DNA from 3 places in the Paraburkholderia sp. ZP32-5 genome. Region 1 is predicted to be linked to each of the others. Evidence: predicted binding sites of a transcription regulator. Region 1 holds the regulator's gene; each other region holds the start of a gene.

What was found. Region 1 encodes HrcA, which represses chaperone genes, less so after heat shock. Its sites were predicted from a motif close to TTAGCACTCNNNNNNNNNGAGTGCTAA; they were not measured.
Region 2: groES (co-chaperone GroES) is a predicted target of HrcA. The motif match lies at 840-866, and genes of this name have one in related genera.
Region 3: rpoH (RNA polymerase sigma factor RpoH) is a predicted target of HrcA. The motif match lies at 1,245-1,271, and genes of this name have one in related genera.

The regions. Positions count from the first base shown of each region.
Region 1 covers NZ_JAJEJP010000001.1:599,683-601,951, reverse strand. The annotation lists gene hemH (ferrochelatase) at 1-571, opposite strand, end outside; gene hrcA (heat-inducible transcriptional repressor HrcA) at 786-1,805, opposite strand; gene L0U82_RS02590 (NAD kinase) at 2,086-2,269, shown strand, end outside.
Region 2 covers NZ_JAJEJP010000001.1:727,792-730,060, forward strand. The annotation lists gene L0U82_RS03095 (hypothetical protein) at 238-501, shown strand; gene groES (co-chaperone GroES) at 939-1,229, shown strand; gene groL (chaperonin GroEL) at 1,284-2,269, shown strand, end outside.
Region 3 covers NZ_JAJEJP010000001.1:416,731-418,999, reverse strand. The annotation lists gene L0U82_RS01830 (nuclear transport factor 2 family protein) at 1-365, opposite strand, end outside; gene L0U82_RS01825 (acyloxyacyl hydrolase) at 407-970, opposite strand; gene rpoH (RNA polymerase sigma factor RpoH) at 1,333-2,268, shown strand.

The sequences.
Region 1 (2,269 bases):
CCTGCGCGGCGAGCGCCGCGATATACGCGGGGTGATCCGGGTACTGGCGCACCGTGCGGATTTCCGGCTGGTTGCGCATGCGCTTGAGCGCGGAGAAGGCATCGTCGAAAGCGGTGGCGGTGGTCGACGCGGAGTACTGCGGGTACATCGGCATCAGCAGCACGCGCTCGGCACCCGCGAGTTTCAACTGATTCAGCATGGCCGGAATACCGGGCGTGCCGTAACGCATCGCGTAATCGACGAGCACCGTGTAGTCGTTCAACTGCAACAGATGGCGCAAGCCCTCGACCTGCTTTTCCGTATGCACGCGCAACGGCGAACCCTCGGGCATCCAGACCGCCGCATATTTCTTCGCGGAACTACGGCCGCGAAACGGCAAAATCAGCACACGCAGAATGATCTGCCAAAGCAGCGCCGGAATTTCGACCACCCGCGGGTCGGACAGAAACTGCGCGAGATAACGGCGCACCGCGCGCGGCGTCGGCGCGTCGGGCGTGCCGAGATTGATCAGCAACACGGCGACGCGATGCGATGTAGCGTTCTGTGAGGGCCGCTCGAGATCGAAACGCATAGGCAGCAGAGATAACCGCTTCAAGCGGCAAGTCGGTTCAATGGAGATTCATTATAGCGGCGCGAATTGCGCGCGGCCCCGCGCACATCCCTGGCCATTCGGACGATTGGCAGACCACGTGGGTTCGCGCATCATTGCCGCACGGCCTGTCGTTACGGCAACGTGGAGTGAAGTCGCTGCTGATTTGCCGTTGACTGCTTGCTATTGCTGATTGTTATTGCTGACTGAGCGTCATCGAAAGCAGCCGCGCGGTGATATCGACGATCGGAATCACGCGGTTGTAGGCCATCCGGGTCGGCCCGATCACGCCGAGCGTGCCGACGATCTTGCCGTTCACCTCGTATGGCGCGGTGACGACGCTCATTTCCTCGATCGGCACGAGATTCGATTCGCCGCCAATGAAGATCTGCACGCCTGCGGCGTGACTCGACACGTCGAGCAACTGAAGCAGGCTGGTTTTCTGGTCGAATACATCGAACAGCTTGCGCAGGCGTGCCATGTCCGACGAAAGGTCCGCGACTTCGAGCAGATTGCGTTCGCCGGAAATCAGCACGGTCTCGCCGGTGTCGGATTCGTCGGTGCTCGCGGTGACGGCCGCGTGCATCAGCGAGGTCATGTCGCCGCGCAACTCGTCGATTTCCTCGCGCAGGCGGCGGCGCACTTCGTCGAACGAAAGACCGGCGAAGTGAGCATTGATGTAATTGGAGGCCTCGACCAGTTGCGACGGCGAGAAATCGCGTTGCGTGGCGAGGATGCGGTTCTGCACGTCGCCTTCGGGCGTCACGATGATCAGCAGGATGCGCTTATCGGACAGGCGCATGAATTCGATCTGCTTGAACACGTGGCTGCGGCGCGGCGTAAGCACCACGCCGGCGAACTGCGACAGGTTGGATAGCACGCTTGCCGCGGCGGCGACGATTTTCTGCGGCTCGCCCGCCTGCAGCGTGGTCTTGACGGCGCGCATCACCGCTTCCTCGTCCGCGGCGGATTCGACCGTCAGCATCGTGTCGACGAAGAGCCGGTAGCCGCGCGGTGTCGGGATACGCCCCGCCGACGTATGCGGACTGATCACGAGCCCCAGATCCTCGAGGTCGGACATCACGTTGCGAATCGTCGCCGGGCTCAGTTCGAGGCCTGAATAACGTGACAGCGTGCGCGAGCCGACCGGCTGACCTTCGGCGATGTAGCGCTCGATCAGCGTTTTGAGGAGGGTTTGTGCGCGAGGATCTAGCATGGCGAAAAATTTTAGCTCAATGGCATGGCTACCGCGAGCGCCCGCTGCGCTCGCCCCGAACGCATGCGCCGCGACCTTGCCGCCGCGCCGCGCGGGTTCGCTCCGGCGCGGCATCGAGCTCGCGGTCCGGTGCAACCTCGCACTCTAACCCGTACATATGTCATCAGGTGTTCACCATTCTAACGATAATCGCGACATGCGCCGACGGCCCGCGCGCACCGGCCCGCTACAGGGTTGGTCGGCGGTTCTTTTCAGGCCCTACCTATGGTGTAATGCCGGCATGCAAGTGACCAGCCAGTTCAAGACCGTCGCGCTCGTCGGGCGCAACAACACGCCAGGCATCGGCGAGCCGCTGACCGCGCTCGCCGCGTGCATCGCGAAGCTCGGGCTCGAAGTCGTGTTCGAGGCCGACACCGCCGCCGAAATCGGCGTCACTAACTACCCGGCGCTACGGCCCGCCGAGA
Region 2 (2,269 bases), 130 kb from region 1:
AAAACCGAAGTGCTGATGATCTGATGATATTTGCTGGGCGCCAGTTGATCTGTTGGCTTTGGCACTGAGTTGCTGAGCGGCTGAGTCAGTCACGCCCGCCCCAATATCCGCTCCCGAACATAGGCGGTCGTTTCCTTTGCAGCAATATCTCCAGGTCATCTTCGCCTCGTGACCGGGCTGTAAAAGCGAAGCTCTATAATCGGTTCAGCAGCAGCCAACCCTTCTGACCGGATATGCATGATGACCACCCTGTCGATCCAGATGATCGCGCTCACTCCGTGCGACGACGCTGCAATCTGCTTCTCGGCGTACGCCTTTGGCTGGGGCTACCGCGCTTTCCGTCTACCGCATGAAGTAGTCTGCGAACAGCTAGGGGCACGCGATAGCAGTGAGCATCAGATCCAGCTCGCTTTCCAGTTAGGCAAACAGCGAGTCCTGGGCGCGATCGAACAGTACGGGCTGTCCTTGTATTCGGGCGAGCGCATTTCGCTGTCCCTTTGATTCACCCACAGTCGGCGGACCGAATCGTCGAGAGCACGCGTCTGCGCCCAGGCTCGGGGATTTCCCTGGGACGGCTTCAGTCACGCCGACGCGCTCAAGCCAGCGTCGCACGCTTCTGCCGAGCATGGAGCGGAGCAGTGGGCTTGTCCTGCGACGCGATGATAAATGACTGTTTTTACTGAGAAAAAGTTTGCGATTTCCGGTTTCGATACCGCGCGAAGTTTCCGGCTTAAGTAAACAGGCTGCCCGGTTAAGCGAATCTCGGCAGCGGATTTCGACATCGACACGCCATTGCCTCATCCCCCACTTCTTGAATTTGTCACCACCCGTCCATATAATTAGCACTCGCTGCACGAGAGTGCTAACAACATCGCCGGCTGGCCCAGCCAGCCGGGTTTTCCCAGCGTTCTTCAGTCTCAATCAAGAGAGGAGTATGTATGAACCTTCGTCCTTTGCATGATCGCGTGATCGTCAAGCGTCTGGATCAAGAAACCAAGACCGCGTCGGGCATCGTGATCCCCGAAGCCGCGGCAGAAAAGCCGGATCAGGGCGAAATCCTCGCAGTCGGCCCGGGCAAGCGTGACGACAAGGGTGCGGCTATTGCGCTCGACGTGAAAGTCGGCGACCGCGTTCTGTTCGGCAAGTACGCAGGCCAGACCGTCAAGGTCGACGGCAACGAACTGCTCGTGATGCGCGAAGAAGACATCATGGCCGTGGTGCAGAAGTAAGCGCAACGCCGCTACTTTTCCCGGTCATATCCAAAGAATTCAAGGAGTTAGAAGATGGCAGCTAAAGACGTCGTATTCGGTGATTCCGCCCGTGCCAAGATGGTCGAAGGCGTGAACATTCTCGCCAACGCAGTGAAGGTCACGCTGGGTCCGAAGGGCCGCAACGTGGTCCTCGAGCGTAGCTTCGGCGGCCCGACGGTCACCAAGGACGGTGTGTCGGTCGCGAAAGAGATCGAACTGAAAGACAAGCTCCAGAACATGGGCGCGCAAATGGTCAAGGAAGTCGCTTCCAAGACCAGCGACAACGCAGGCGACGGCACGACGACCGCTACGGTTCTCGCGCAATCGATCGTCCGCGAAGGCATGAAGTACGTTGCATCGGGCATGAACCCGATGGACCTGAAGCGCGGTATCGACAAGGCTGTTGCAGCCGCAATCGAAGAACTGCGCAAGATCAGCAAGCCGTGCACGACCAACAAGGAAATCGCACAGGTCGGCGCGATCTCGGCGAACAGCGATTCGTCGATCGGCGATCGCATCGCTGAAGCAATGGACAAGGTCGGCAAGGAAGGCGTGATCACCGTCGAAGACGGCAAGTCGCTGCAAGACGAGCTGGACGTCGTTGAAGGTATGCAATTCGACCGCGGCTACCTGTCGCCGTACTTCATCAACAACCCGGACAAGCAAGTCGCCGTTCTGGACAACCCGTTCGTGCTGCTGCACGACAAGAAGGTGTCGAACATCCGTGATCTGCTGCCGGTGCTGGAACAGGTTGCGAAGGCTGGCCGTCCGCTGCTGATCATCGCTGAAGACGTCGAAGGCGAAGCTCTGGCAACGCTGGTCGTCAACAACATCCGCGGCATCCTGAAGACTGTTGCTGTCAAGGCTCCGGGCTTCGGCGATCGTCGTAAGGCGATGCTGGAAGACATCGCGATCCTGACCGGCGGTCAGGTCGTCGCTGAAGAAACCGGCCTGACGCTCGAGAAGGCAACGCTGGCTGAACTGGGCCAGGCGAAGCGCATCGAGGTGGGCAAGGAAAA
Region 3 (2,269 bases), 180 kb from region 1:
GTCGCCTGCCAGGCGATCAGCCGCCACTGCCCGTCTTCGTGCATATGAATCGCCGTGTACGCGATTGGAAACAGCAACGCGCCGTTGTTCGCTTCCATCTCGATCAGCGCGCGGCCCGTCACGACGTAGGTTTCGCGCCCGGCCGGCAGCACGTCCTGCGATTGCACCTCGATCTGCCGATAACGGCGGCGCCCCGCGGTAATCCCGTCGATGAACTGCCGTTTCGTCTCGCGCTTGCCGTTCGTATGAACGTAGCTCACGTTGTCCGCGAGCAGCGTGTCGAGCGACTGCCCATCGCCCTCGACCATTGCACGAAAACGCTCCCGCTCGAGCCCGCGAATCGCTTCGATCATCTTTGCCGCCATTGCAGAGCCCCTCGCACACCGCGGGCCGAAAGGGACCACGGTCAGAAGTTATATTGCAAATATAGCTGGCTGAAATTTATACCAGGATTGGGCTCTTTGATACCGCCATTGGACACATGCTGAAAGCGGTAGCCCGCGAGGTACTGCTGATGCTCGCCGAACTGCAGCCCGACGCCGGCCGTCTCGGCGAACTGGAACGCGGTGCTGAGCGTGAGGTCGGTGGAAATGCGGGGACTCGTCAGCAGCCGGACGCCGGCGCCTGCCTCGGCGAACGGCCGCACCGAGCCCGACGACTTGATGAAACGGATCATCGGCGTGACGCCGAACTCGCCGATATCGTCGTGAACGTTCCCTTCGTTGGTGTGCCACCACGCCGCGTGCGCCTCGCCGACCAGCGCGAAATGCCAGTCGCCGATCGGCCACCAGGTCCAGCCCGGGTTCCACACGAGGCCCAGATCGAGCTTCTTGATGTGATGGTCGCCGACGCCGGCCGTGACCTGAATGCCGAACGGATCCGCGAGAGCCACCCCGGCCGTTCCCATCAGCAGGAGCGCCAGCGCTGTTTTTAGAGTATGTCCACGCAAAACAGTGTTGTTCTTGTTCATCCAGCACCCGCTGTCACGAGCATTTAAACGATGCGCGACTGTCGGGTTAATTCTAAGGACAAACTCAAAGCAGTGGATCGCATGAATAATTCGCCAATTTCGCAATTATTCACTTCAGAATTGGAAAAAATCAGTCATTTATAGGAAACCGGTCAACGTCGCCGGTAACTCCTACGCCTCCATCGCCGCAGCAAAATAGAGCGTATGATGGCTATTGAAATCTGAATTTCAATAGATTTTGAGGGAACCTAGATGCCCCTACGGGCTCTAAGTATTAGCACTCGACAGATCAGAGTGCTAACATCCGTCGCTGGAGTCGTTATCTGAATACGCTATTGTCTGATTCCAAAGGAGTTTCATACGTGAGCCATGCAATGACCCTTCCGAGTACTTTGAGCCCGTCGTCGGCTAAGGCCGCTCCGGCAGGTGCACTGGCGCTCTCGCATTCCTCGCTGCTGCCCGGCCAGCTGGGCAACATCGACGCCTACATCCAGGCCGTCAACCGGATCCCGATGCTGACGCCGGCAGAAGAACGCCAGTTCGCCACCGAATTTCGCGAGCAGGACAATCTGGACTCCGCGCGTCGTCTGGTGCTGTCGCACCTGCGGCTCGTGGTGTCGATCGCGCGCAATTACCTCGGTTATGGGCTGCCGCACGCCGACCTTATTCAGGAAGGCAACATCGGCCTGATGAAGGCCGTCAAGCGCTTCGACCCCGAGCAGAACGTGCGCCTCGTGTCGTATGCGATGCACTGGATCAAGGCCGAGATCCACGAATACATCCTGCGCAACTGGCGCATGGTCAAGGTCGCGACCACCAAGGCGCAGCGCAAGCTGTTCTTCAACCTGCGTAGTCACAAGCAGGGTTTGGGCGCGTTCACGCCGGACGAGATCGAAGGTCTCGCGAAGGAACTGAACGTGAAGCGCGAAGAAGTCGCCGAAATGGAAACGCGTCTGTCGGGCGGCGACATCGCGCTGGAAGGCCAGGTCGAAGACGGCGAAGAGTCGTACGCGCCGATCGCCTACCTGGCCGACTCGCATAGCGAGCCGACCGCCGTGCTGGCTTCGCGTCAGCGCGACAAGCTGCAAAGCGACGGCATCGCCAGTGCGCTCGATGCACTCGACCCGCGCAGCCGCCGCATCATCGAAGCCCGCTGGCTGAAGGTAGAGGACGACGGCTCGGGCGGCTCCACGCTGCACGAGCTGGCTGACGAGTTCGGTGTATCGGCCGAACGTATCCGCCAGATCGAAGCGAGCGCGATGAAGAAGATGCGCGGCGCACTGGCCGAATACGCGTAAA